DNA from 4 places in the Pantoea sp. X-Soil-OKNW-556 genome. Region 4 is predicted to be linked to each of the others. Evidence: predicted binding sites of a transcription regulator. Region 4 holds the regulator's gene; each other region holds the start of a gene.
The links. The regulator PurR, encoded in region 4, represses purine synthesis genes. The targets are predictions, from matches to a motif close to CANGCAAACGTTTGCNTG.

Region 1: a site for PurR is predicted at 2,079-2,096, ahead of guaD (guanine deaminase). Genes of this name have one in related genera too.
Region 2: a site for PurR is predicted at 1,357-1,374, ahead of glyA (serine hydroxymethyltransferase). Genes of this name have one in related genera too.
Region 3: a site for PurR is predicted at 1,596-1,613, ahead of AC6I8T_RS13070 (NCS2 family permease). Genes of this name have one in related genera too.

Annotation. Positions count from the first base shown of each region.
Region 1 is NZ_AP035990.1:2,221,902-2,225,199, reverse strand. Features, by position in the region: gene ydfG (bifunctional NADP-dependent 3-hydroxy acid dehydrogenase/3-hydroxypropionate dehydrogenase YdfG) at 1-273, opposite strand, end outside; gene AC6I8T_RS10320 (hypothetical protein) at 862-1,203, opposite strand; gene AC6I8T_RS10315 (glycoside hydrolase family 19 protein) at 1,206-1,619, opposite strand; gene guaD (guanine deaminase) at 2,253-3,298, shown strand, end outside.
Region 2 is NZ_AP035990.1:3,349,011-3,352,308, forward strand. Features, by position in the region: gene glyA (serine hydroxymethyltransferase) at 1-1,242, opposite strand, end outside; gene hmpA (NO-inducible flavohemoprotein) at 1,581-2,765, shown strand; gene glnB (nitrogen regulatory protein P-II) at 2,827-3,165, opposite strand; gene glrR (two-component system response regulator GlrR) at 3,244-3,298, opposite strand, start outside.
Region 3 is NZ_AP035990.1:2,764,316-2,767,613, reverse strand. Features, by position in the region: gene AC6I8T_RS13080 (carbohydrate kinase family protein) at 1-672, shown strand, start outside; gene AC6I8T_RS13075 (response regulator) at 609-1,355, opposite strand; gene AC6I8T_RS13070 (NCS2 family permease) at 1,783-3,081, shown strand; gene AC6I8T_RS13065 (AMP nucleosidase) at 3,290-3,298, opposite strand, start outside.
Region 4 is NZ_AP035990.1:1,919,543-1,922,840, reverse strand. Features, by position in the region: gene AC6I8T_RS08915 (C40 family peptidase) at 34-819, shown strand; gene cydH (cytochrome bd-I oxidase subunit CydH) at 882-971, opposite strand; gene purR (HTH-type transcriptional repressor PurR) at 1,257-2,282, shown strand; gene punR (DNA-binding transcriptional activator PunR) at 2,279-3,190, opposite strand.

The DNA of each region.
Region 1 (3,298 bases), 300 kb from region 4:
CGCGGGTTCGATACCGAGCGCCAGACCGGCATTGTTGACCAACACATCGATATTGCGCCATTCAGCCGGCAGTGCGGCGATAGCTTCTTCGATAGCGGCACGGTTGCGCACATCCAGTTGTACGGTGTAGAGATTGTCGCCCAGTTCGTCTTTCAATTCCTGCAAACGCTCAACGCGGCGTCCGCTGGCGATCACTTTATGACCTGTAGCAATGAAGCGGCGGGTGATACTTTGACCAAAACCGGCCGTCGCACCGGTAACAAAAATAATCATCTCACTGTTCCTTAAACGATTGCGTGTCACAATTAATCTATTGATTCAAATTGGAAAAATCCACCTAAAATTCGAAAGAGGGCAAAACAAAACTGCCAGCAAGGTGTTAAGCATGGCGACCTGATCGCCGCTTAACGCCAAAATCCATGAACCTTAAACATCATAAACCATCTGTGCATTTTCATGGCCCATCTGGGTCACGTTGCATGTTGGACAGGTACATCCATCACGCATAAGTGTCACAGGGCTGATGTATGCGCTGTAAGGCGATACGTTACTCATTCTGAAATTGTTAAAATGTGGATAGCCAATATCTTTATCGAATTGAACAGCCGGAATATAATTAACATTGGGCGTCAAATGAGAATATCTATATTTAACATGAAGTTGTGCAATTGATATTTATCAAAATTATCGGCATAAAACAGATTTAAATTAAAGGCGTGTGATACGCGAATGTGACACGCTTTGCTTTCATATTATATGTGAGCTTTTCAGTACCAACCCTAATCACTGCTTCATGTTATTAACCCGCGCAAGCGGTTTTTTTTGGATGATATTCGATAAAGCCGTCGGGAAGCCTGATTGTTACAAATCTGCGTATTCAAGAATTTCTTCGCCCATGAGCGTGCAATCAAGGTCGGAATAGTAACTGAAACGCATTCTGTATTTGCCTTTGTAGATATAACCCCACGCTTCTAATACATCGAATTTTTGTGATGGATTCTGAGGATTACTCACTTTCTCCAGCGGAGTTACTTTGTTGTCTATAGAGATTCGGTCATCATTATCCCGATAAAAAGACAGGAGTTTTTTTGCATCTTTAAGAGCCGTATCTTTACACGTCATTGACGATTGTTGTCCGGCTGCGTATGAGCTGAAAGCCGAGAGCAGAAAAACTAAAGAGAAAACAAATTTAAATTTTAACATTGTCAAATACCCATCTCATTCTTGATCCGATCAAGTGCACGCTTCCTCTCAACAAGTCCGTTATAACCACCGTTAACGGCATAGGTTACTGCTTTGAAATCATCTCGGTCGGCAGGTATGTTTACGTGTCGCTTGTGCCAGAATTCACAGGCAGTCCTGACGGCTACATCAGGATTAGATGAAACCAGTCCAGGGTGATTAACCAAATCCTCATGGAGAATACGTCCATACTGATCGTAATTCTCGCGACCAGTGAGATGGAGCATACCTCTGCCGATGTATTTAGGACCATCACCCGGATATTTGTTACCGAGCGCCCGACCAACAGCGGTGTTGTATTCGTACTCCTTACCGCCGTTTCTGGCTCTTTCCGTCAGCGATGAAAAGTTTGCAGTTTCAACACAAGACTGTGCCAGAAAGTGTGCGAGTCGGAGGTCTGAGTCGATTTAGTAAAACGGTAACCATTGGTTGAGTGAGGGGACAAGAGCACTGACATTGTGCTGTTGAGAATTTAGAAGGCTTCTTTCATGAAGATAATGCTGAGCGATTTTCCATAAAAAAAACGGGTGTGATGCGGAACATTGAATGATTTCCTCCATTTAACTGAAACTTCCATCCATTCAAAAAAGCATTGAGCACATCAGTTCTGTAGATACTCATTGTAACGTGACTTTAAGAAATTTTAACAACTGACTTTGTCCAGAAATGTTTCCGTACCATCAGCACAAGCCCTTTGGCCATCCAAAGGCTTTGCTTAATTCCACCTGCACGATTTCAGCGCACAACCGCACCAATATGGCACAAATCATTGCCACGCAAAGGGTACAAAAAGCCCGTCTCACCGGCGGTTGTTAAATCGCAACCGATTGCGAAGCATGGCAACCGTTTGCGCATTCGGTTGCCTGGGCATGCTGCCATAGAAATCCCTTATAACAACCTAATATATTGAATATAAACATAAAAATAAGTTATTTGTGTTGGCATGGTGTTTGCAAAACTCCTTAAAGGCCATCACCTGCCATAACAAAGATAACGCAAGGAACTACTTTATGCCTTTTGCATCCGAAACCACGCTGCGCGCCAGTTTTTTTGATTTTACCGGCGTGGCACAACAACCCGATACCATTGCTGATCAGGCGCGCTACCTCGAAGATGGTGTATTGACGCTGCACGACGGAAAAGTTGTCAGCCTGGAGAGCTGGGAAAGCGCACAGTCGCGCATCAACCCTGCCACGCTGATCGACCTGCGCGGCAAACTGATCGTACCGGGATTTATCGATACCCACATTCACTATCCGCAAACCGAGATGATAGGGGCGTTTGGTGAGCAACTGCTGGAATGGCTGAACCAATACACTTTCCCGGTCGAGAGCCAGTACCACTGTCCCGATCATGCGGCACAGATGTCAGCGTTCTTTCTGCATCAGCTGCTGGCGAACGGTACCACCACCGCGCTGGTATTTGGTACCGTGCATCCGCAGTCGGTGGAAGCATTGTTTAGCGCCGCAGAGCAGCTCAATATGCGTCTGATTGCCGGTAAGGTGATGATGGATCGCAACGCACCGGCTTATCTGACCGAAACCCCGCAGGCAAGCTACCTGCAAACCCGCGCCTTGATTGAACGCTGGCATAATCGTGGCCGTCTGAGTTATGCGCTGACGCCACGCTTTGCCCCGACATCGTCGCCACAGCTGTTGGAAAAAGTCCGTCAGCTACGGGCAGAGTTCCCCGACACCTGGTTGCACACCCATCTGAGCGAAAATCCGCAGGAAATCGCCTGGGTCAAAGAACTGTTCCCGGAGCATGACGGCTATCTCGATGTGTATCACCAGCATCAGCTCACCGGCAAACGCAGCGTGTTTGCCCACTGTCTGCATCTGGATGACCATGAATGGCAGTGCCTGCACGATACCGATTCATCAATTGCTTTCTGTCCGACCTCCAACCTGTTTCTCGGCAGCGGGTTATTTAACATCAAACGCTGCTGGCAGCAGGGCGTACGGATGGGGATCGGCACTGACGTCGGTGCTGGCACCACCTTTAACATATTGCAAACCCTTGGTGAGGCTTACAAAGTCGGCCAGCTTCAGCACTA
Region 2 (3,298 bases), 1.4 Mb from region 4:
CGGCAGACGTGCGCAGATATCCAGCACTTTCTGTTTGGTACGTTCGATGGTGGCTTCGTCGTTGATGTTGTCCAGCACGTCAGCAATCCAGCCAGCCAGTTCACGCACTTCCGCTTCTTTAAAGCCACGACGGGTTACCGCTGGGGTACCGATACGGATACCAGAGGTCACAAACGGGCTTTTCGGATCGTTCGGCACGCTGTTTTTGTTGACGGTGATGTTGGCACGGCCAAGCGCGGCATCCGCTTCTTTACCGGTCAGGTTTTTGCTCACCAGGTCAATCAGGAACAGGTGGTTGTAGGTGCCACCAGAAACGATGTTGTAACCGCGCTCCAGCAGCACTTCCACCATCGCTTTGGCGTTTTTGGCTACTTGCTGCTGGTAAGTTTTGAACTCAGGCTCCATCGCTTCTTTGAACGCAACCGCTTTACCGGCGATAACGTGCATCAGCGGGCCACCCTGACCACCCGGGAACACCGCGGAGTTCAGTTTTTTGTACAGCTCTTCGTCACCGTTTTTCGCCAGGATCAGGCCGCCACGCGGACCCGCCAGGGTTTTATGGGTAGTTGAGGTTACGATGTGTGCATGCGGAACCGGGTTCGGATAGACGTCAGCAGCGATCAGGCCAGCAACGTGAGCCATGTCCACGAACAGCCAGGCGTCCACGCTGTCGGCGATTTCACGCATTTTTGCCCAGTCAACCACGCCAGAGTATGCCGAGAAACCGCCAACGATCATTTTCGGCTTATGGGTTTTCGCCAGTTCAGCCAGTTCGTTGTAGTCGATTTTACCGGTTTCATCGATGCCGTATGGCACCACGTTATACAGTTTACCGGACAGGTTAACCGGAGAACCGTGAGTCAGGTGACCACCGTGCGCCAGGTTCATACCCAGAATGGTATCGCCCGGTTGCAGCAACGCGGTGTACACCGCAAAGTTAGCTTGAGAACCGGAGTGCGGCTGTACGTTAGCGTAATCTGCGCCAAACAGCGCTTTGGCGCGATCGATAGCCAGCTGTTCAACGATATCTACGTATTCACATCCGCCGTAGTAGCGTTTGCCCGGATACCCTTCCGCGTATTTATTGGTGAGCTGTGAACCTTGCGCCTGCATAACGCGTGGGCTGGTGTAGTTTTCAGAAGCAATCAGTTCAATGTGCTCTTCCTGACGCACTTTCTCTTGCTCCATCGCCTGCCACAACTCGGCATCATAATCGGCAATGTTCATATCACGCTTTAACATCCGCATCTCCTGACTCAGCTAACTTTTTTAACGGCAGTTTAAGCCCCGCTAAGGGGCGAAGGCCAACAGTGTAAACCGTTTTGGCAGGTGACGGTAGCCGCAATCCTTTCTTTTTACGCAAACGATTGGCAAGGCGCTGGAACGGGTTTTTTACGCATTTTTGCAACCCTGTGAATCACGATATTTCCTCAGCATGAAGCGGAAAAAATTTCAGGTTTGCGAGGCGGATTCCAGAGCAGGCGAAAGATCCCGCAACGATCAGGGGGATTTACAACCCCTGCGCCTGGATTATAAGATGCATTTAAAATGCATCTTATAAATTGCCATGAGGATTCACCATGCTCGACGCGCAAACCATCGCTACCGTTAAATCGACCCTGCCCGCCATTGCCCAATTAGGCCCCCAGCTCACCGGCCATTTCTATCAGCGAATGCTGACGCAGCACCCGGAACTCAAAGACGTGTTCAACATGAACAACCAGCGCAGCGGTAATCAGCGTGAAGCGCTGTTCAATGCCATCTGCGCTTACGGCGCCAATCTGGAGAACCTTGCGGTGTTGTTGCCCGCGGTCGAAAAAATCGCCCAGAAACATGTCAGCCTGAATATTCAGCCGGAGCAGTACGCTATCGTGGGTGAGAATCTGCTGGCGACCATTCAGGAACTGCTGAACCCCGGCGAGGAAGTCTTACAGGCCTGGGGTAAAGCCTATGGGGTATTGGCTGAGGTGTTTATCCAGCGTGAAGAAACCCTTTATCGCACGTCAGAGGCGAAAATCGGCGGCTGGCGTGGCGCGCGTGATTTCCGCATCCGCGCCATTCAGCAGCAAAGCAGCGTGATTAAAAGTTTCGAACTGGCCCCCGTCGATGGCGAGGCAGTGGCAGATTTCTTGCCTGGTCAGTATCTGGCGATCAGTCTGCGTCCGGACAGCACAGGAAATCTGCAACACCGCCAGTACTCCTTGACGCATCAACCAAATGGTCAGTGCTACCGCATTGCGGTGAAACGTGAAGATCTGGGCACGGTGTCCGGCTGGCTGCACGATCGGGCAAAAGTCGGTGATGTGGTGCAGTGCGCGGCACCGGCGGGTGATTTCTTCCTGCAAGTGACACCGACCACACCCGTCACGCTGATCTCGGCGGGTGTCGGTCAAACGCCAATGTTGGCAATGCTCGCCACGTTGGCTGCACAGACGCATCCGGCGGCAGTTAACTGGCTGCATGCGGCGGAAGATGGCAAACAACATGCGTTTGTTGAAGAAGTCAAAGCGTTGGGCAGCCGCCTGCCGCATTTTGCCAGCCATATCTGGTATCGCCAGCCCGCTGCCGAAGAGACGGGGCGTTACGATGCGGCGGGATTGATGGATTTAGGCTCCGCTTCTGCCGCTCTGGGCGAGGCAGACCGTCAGTTCTGGCTGTGTGGCCCGCTGGCGTTTATGCAGTTTGTCGCTCGCCAGTTGCTGGATGCCGGCATCGATGCGGATCGTATTCATTACGAGGTATTTGGCCCGCATAAGGTTTTGTAAATCCTGCAATAAAAAAGCCCGCAACGCGGAACGTTGCGGGCTTTTCAGCAATTCGAGGGGCTTAGATCGCCTCTTCATCCTCTTCGCCGGTACGGATACGCACCACACGCGCAACATCAAAGACAAAGATTTTACCGTCGCCGATCTTGCCGGTCTGCGCGGTTTTCATGATGGTTTCAACGCAGGTATCAACGATATCGTCGCCCACCACCATTTCGATTTTTACTTTCGGCAGAAAGTCGACCATATACTCAGCACCGCGATACAGCTCGGTGTGACCTTTCTGACGACCAAAACCTTTCACTTCGCTGACCGTCATCCCGGTGATGCCAACTTCGGCTAACGCCTCACGTACATCATCGAGTTTGAATGGTTTGATAATTGCATCGATCTTTTTCATGACAGATCCTTTTTTCACTCCCTCCGTGGCCGGACGGGTAACAGATAGTATAAGTGTTTCTGCCGCAGCCGCAGCAAGCTACTCTTTAAAATCGCTGGCGTCCAGTTCATGGCGCGACAGCAGCTTATAGAAT
Region 3 (3,298 bases), 840 kb from region 4:
GCCGCTATCCATACCTCCCATCGCATCTTCCACCTCGGTTATCTGTTGCTGCTGGATTGCCTTGATTTACCGGATGAACATTGGGGCACGCGCGGTGCCCATCTACTGGCGCAAATGCAGCAGCGCGGCTATCTGACCTCGCTCGATCTTGTGTCGCGCGTCGGGGAGTACCAGGCGCTGGTGGTGCCCGCACTGCGCTGGCTCGATTATCTGGTGATTAACGAACTGGAGGCGCAATCCCTGACCGGTGTCAGGCTGCGCAGCGCGACGGGGATCGCACCGCCTGACGCCTTTGCGGCGGCGGCGACCTGGCTGGTGCAGCAGGGCGTCCGGCGACGCGTGGTGATCCATGCGCCAGAAGGGGCATGGGGCCAGGAGGTCAACGGTGAAGGGCGCTGGCAACCGGCGTGGCAACTGACGCCAGAAGAGATTGTTGGCAGCGTCGGGGCCGGGGATGCCTTTTGTGCCGGCGTGTTATACGCCAGTCATCAGGGCTGGCCAATGACCGAGACGCTGAAGCTGGCGCATACCTGCGCCTGTTTTAATCTGCACGCGGCGAATGCGCTGGACGGCACCCGGCCACTGGCCGAGATGCAGCGCTGGATGGATCAGGCGATTTGTGTGACATGCACGGCAGAGGCCGGGCGCATCACATCCGCAGAGAAAACATAACCCAGACCACGGATGGTGCGGATCAGGCTCGGCTGATGCGGGTTCATCTCAATCTTGCGGCGCAACCGCATGATCAGCACGTCAATGGTACGGTCGAACACATCCAGCGTTTCGCTGTGGGTGAGTTCCAGCAACTGGTCGCGCGTCAGTACTTTACGGGCATGACACACCAGGGCGCGCAGCAACGCATATTCACCCTGAGTTAACGTCACCGTCTCACGCTGGGGGTTAAACAGTTGGCAGCGCGTTTCATCCAGTCGCCAGCCGTTAAACTGCCAACCCTCGTCCTGGGTGCTGACGGGTTGCGCCAGCCGACCACAACGGCGTAATGCTGCACGCGCCCGCGCAACAACCACGCGGGGATTAAACGGTTTGGCAATATAATCGTCAGCGCCCATCTCCAGACCCACCACCATATCCGCTTCTGATCCCATGCCCGTTAGCATGATCACCAGCAGCTCAGGCCGTTGGCGCTGCATTTGCTGTAGCACCAGCAGACCATTGGTGTCCGGCAGCATCATATCCAGCATCACCAGCGAGATTTCCGGGTGTTTATCCAGCAACGTCAGCGCATCTTTTCCCTGATGGCAGCTGAATACGGTAAAAACATGTTCACTCAATACATCGTGCAGCAGTTCGCATACCGCGCGATCGTCATCCACTACCAGAATTGCGGGCTTCATTACGGGCCTCTTTTGTTATGGAAGGGTTAACGAGAGTGTATACCGACCACTTTTGCCTGCTTAATCAGGCAACAGAAACGTGAGCGGCATCGCCTGACAGAGTTTGAAAGCGTGCGTTACCGCAATCTTTTTTCGCTACCCGGTTGACGGATGGGAAAACGATTGCGCGCACATGGTGCAATGCACCATAATCGCGCCTCGTTCTGGTTCAGAATTGTCTGAGTCTAAGATACAGTCGTGAAGGTAAACGATTGCGTCCTGTTATGGCATAGCAATTGCTATGAGGACAGGGGGAAAGGAGTTTAGTAACAAGGCGGATTGATGGCCGAGCATGCAGCCGTCTGCCTTTTCCCGCAACAATAACGCGCATGCACACCCCATTGGCAAGAGAACGCACGTCAGTGACGTCTCCCCATCACGAGAGATGATGATGTTAGAAAAACTATTCAAGCTAAAAGCGCACAACACAACGGTCCGCACCGAAGTTATCGCGGGCATAACCACCTTCCTGGCTATGGCCTATATCCTGTTTGTTAACCCAAGCATTTTGGGTGCGACCGGTATGGATAAGGGCGCGGTTTTCGTGGCCACCTGTCTGGCGGCGGCAATCGGCTGCGTGCTGATGGGCCTGATTGCGAACTACCCGATTGCGCTGGCGCCGGGTATGGGCCTCAATGCCTTCTTTACTTACACCGTGGTGCTGCACATGGGCTACACCTGGCAAATCGCGCTGGGTGCGGTGTTCCTGTCAGCCTGTATCTTCTTTGCGTTGTCGGTGTTCAAAATCCGTGAATGGATTATCGCCAGTATTCCGCTGCCGTTGCGTGCCGGGATTGCTGCCGGTATCGGCCTGTTCCTGGCGCTGATTGCGCTGGAAGGCGCGGGTATCGTGGTGGATAACCCGGCGACCCTGGTGGGCCTGGGCGATCTGACCAAACCTGGCCCGCTGCTGGCGCTGCTGGGCTTCGTCATCATCGTGGTACTGGAAGCGCGTCGCGTGACCGGTGCGGTGCTGATCGGCATCCTGATCGTCACCTTCCTGTCGATGGGTATTGGCCTGACGCCGTTTGGCGGCGTGTTCTCTGCACCGCCGTCTATCGCTCCGACCTTTATGCAACTGGACATCGCCGGTGCCTTTAACGTGGGCCTGGTGAGCGTGATTTTCGCCTTCCTGTTTGTCGACGTGTTCGACAACACCGGTACGCTGCTGGGTGTGACCAAGCGTGCGGGTCTGGCGGATGAGCAGGGCAACGTGCCGAAAATGGGCCGTGCGCTGATCGCCGACAGTGCGGCTGCGCTGTTTGGTTCTCTGCTGGGGACTTCAACCACCACCAGTTATGTTGAATCGGCAGCGGGCGTCAGCGCCGGTGGCCGTACCGGTCTGACCGCGATTGTCGTGGCTATTCTGTTCGTGCTGAGCCTGTTCTTCTCGCCGCTGGCGGGTAGCGTGCCGGTATTCGCCACTGCGCCTGCGCTGCTGTTCGTGGCGGTGCTGATGGCTTCTGGCCTGGCGGAGATTGACTGGAAAGACATCACCACGGCTGCGCCGGTGACGGTCACTGCGCTGACCATGCCGCTGACTTACTCGATTGCTAACGGTATCGCGTTTGGGTTTATTACCTGGACGGTGGTGAAGCTGCTGAGTGGCCGTACCAAAGAGGTGAATGCGGCGCTGATTATTATGTCGATCCTGTTTGTGATTAAGCTGGGTTGGTTGAGTGCGTAATTAACCTCACCCTGGTCCCTCACCCTAACCCTCTCCCGCAAGCGGGAGAGGGAACAGATTGAGCTAGCGCCCTCTCCCGCAAGCGGGAGAGGGAACAGATCGAGCATATGGCACATCTCCCTCTCCCTTATGGGAGAGGGCCGGGGTGAGGGTCACAGACCGCACCTGCCCAGAGGGCCGGGGTGAGGGTCACCAACCGCACCGGGTCCTACCTGAA
Region 4 (3,298 bases):
TGTTTCTTCAGACTGCTTAACCTGTACCGGACTATGCGTTTACTCATTACGCTTTTTATGCTGGCTTTCGCCCAACTGTTTTTTAATGTGGCTTCTGCGTCACCGCATGCGCCCATCAATGCCAGTTTGCATAACGCTGAGAAAAAAAGTGCGCGCGAAGATGAGCGTCGCAAGCGACGTCCGGTAAAAACCAGCACCAAAAAATCCCGTCTTGCTACCAGTGTTCAGAAGCTAAAGCTGAAAAAACAGCCGAAAATGGAAACGGCGCTGCATAAAACCCGCAGCAAGAAAGCCCTGCTGAAATCACCGTCAAAAAAATATGGTCACCAACGTCTGGCGAAGAGAAGCGCGAAGCAGGACGATGACCGCGATTTGACCACCATCAAGATGAGCAATTCTCACCGTCAGCGCTATCAGAAAGCACGCGAAACCGCGATGAACAAGCTGATGGGGCAGATTGGTAAACCATACCAATGGGGTGGCACTTCACCGCATACCGGTTTCGATTGCAGCGGTCTGGTGTGGTACGCCTACAAAGACCTGGTCAAATATAAATTCCCGCGCACCGCCAACGAAATGTATCACCTGCGGGATGCGGCACCGATTAAGCGCGATATGCTGGAGAAAGGGGATTTGGTGTTCTTCCGCATCAATAATCGCGGCACTGCCGATCATGTCGGTGTTTATCTTGGTAATGGCAAATTTATCCAGTCGCCTCGTACCGGTAAAGATATTCAAATCAGTGCATTGGGTGAGGATTACTGGCTGAAACACTACGTCGGGGCACGCCGTATGATGACCCCCAAAACTATCCGCTAAAAAACGCCCGATACCCGATAAAACAACAAGCCGGACCCTGATTTTCAGGTCCGGCTTTTTTATTAATGAAGGATCGCGGTGAAGCTGAACACGATAATCATTAGTAGCGCGCCCACAGTGGTAAACAGCGCCAGTTTCAGGTCTGTACTCATCACAACTCCTTAGTCACAATAAATGAAGGGTTATCGTAATTTTCTCACAGCCTCCGGCAAAAATCTCGTCTTATCCGCGCCAGCTTGCTAGAATCGCCGCCTTTCGTTGCGCAACAGATTTTGCGCACGCTGTGTTTGCGGCAAGTTAAAGCGTTATTGACCAGGTGTTAATGTCTTTTTCTTCGCCATTCGCCCCGAAAATCGGGGCGCAAAACCATTAGCAGACGCAAACGTTTAACAATATACTTATCAGTTAGTTGCGATAAGCCCGGGAGTACCATTTTCATGGCAACAATTAAAGATGTGGCGAAACGCGCCGGTGTCTCCACCACCACGGTTTCGCATGTCATCAACAAAACGCGTTTTGTCGCGGAAGAGACGCGTAACGCCGTATGGGAAGCGATCAAAGAGCTGCATTACTCGCCCAGCGCCGTGGCGCGCAGCCTGAAAGTCAACCACACCAAAACGCTGGGGCTGCTGGCCACCTCCAGTGAAGCCCCCTATTTTGCCGAGATTATCGAGGCGGTGGAAAATCACTGTTTCGATCGCGGCTACACGCTGATCCTGGGCAATGCGCATAACGACCTGCAAAAACAGCGCGCATATCTGTCGATGATGGCGCAGAAGCGTGTCGATGGCCTGTTGGTGATGTGTTCAGAATACCCTGACGACCTGCTGACCATGCTGGAAGAGAACCGTAATATCCCGATGGTGGTGATGGACTGGGGCGCATCGCGTGGCGATTTTACCGATACGGTGCAGGACAATGCGTTTCAGGGCGGCTATCTCGCCGGGCGTTACCTGATTGAACGCGGTCATCGTGACATTGGTGCCATCCCCGGACAAATGGAGCGCAACACCGGCGGTGGCCGCCATGCCGGTTTCATGCAGGCGCTAAATGAGGCAGGCATCACCGTGCGGCCCGAGTGGATTGTGCAGGGCGATTTTGAACCGGAATCCGGTTATCAGGCGATGCAGCAGATCCTCAATCAGAAGCAACGCCCGACTGCTGTGTTCTGCGGTGGCGATATCATGGCGATGGGCGCGATCTGTGCTGCGGATGAAATGGGTCTGCGGGTCCCGCAGGATATCTCAGTGATCGGCTATGACAACGTGCGCAACGCACGTTATTTCACGCCGGCGCTGACCACCGTTCATCAACCCAAAGCTCAGTTAGGTGAAAAAGCGTTGGAAATGCTGCTGGATCGTATCACCAGCAAACGTGAAGAACCGCAAACCATTGAAGTTCAGCCAACGCTAATTGAACGCCGTTCAGTCGCTGACGGCCCGTTCCGCGACTACCGCCGCTAGGTTTCCGTTTCGCTCAACCATTCATAGTTGAGCGTTTCGGCATCGCCGAGATAACTCAGCAACCAACCCAGAGCTGGCGAGTTCCGTTGTTCCGACCAACTGACGCAGCATGGGCTATCCGGGAACGGCGTGGGTAACGGTAACTCGGTTAATGCTCCGCTATCCAGTAATGGCCGGGCTAAATGGCCCGGCACCATCCCCACGCAAAGTCCCGCCAGCAGGCAGTCGACGCCGGTTTCCCATTCCGGCACCACCAGCCGGCGTTGATTATCCAACGTCCAGGTCATGCGCCGCGGCAACGCCCGCGAAGTGTCTTCCAGCACCAGAGAAGGCCAGGCCCGCAACGTCTCGTCATCCAACAAGGTACTTTTTGCCAACGGATGATCGGGGCTGACCACGCAGCGCCAGTTCAACGCGCCCATATCCTGAAAGGCAAAACGCCCACCGACCGGGATCGCCTGAGTGGCCCCAATCGCTACATCGACCCGCCCATCGGCCAGTGCATCCCAGACACCATTAAACACTTCATAACTGATAATCAGCTCCATGTCGGGAAAGTGGCGGTAGAAATCCTTCACCAGTTGTCGGGTGCGATGAGGTTTAACGATGCAATCCACCGCGATACTCAGCTGACCACGCCAGCCATTTGCCAACTGCTGGCACTGCCGCCGCGTCGCCAGCATTTTTTTGATAACACTACGCCCTTCCCGGACAAAATGCTCCCCGGCTGCCGTCAGCACCACTTCCCGATGCTGACGTTCGAACAACGGCACCGCCAGCCAGGTTTCGAGCTGCCGTACCGTGTAGCTGATGGCAGAAGGCACCCGATGTAACTCTTGTGCTGCCGCACTAAAACTACCGCTGCGGGCCACCGCATCTACCACTTCAAGCGCATATTCAGACCACATATTTTTGCCTGCAAATTTTTTGATAGCACCGCGCAAATATTAGCGTTTCACAAAACCTGGCGCACGCTTTTACACTCCTCCGCGTTTTCCTGTCTAAAGAGAATTACC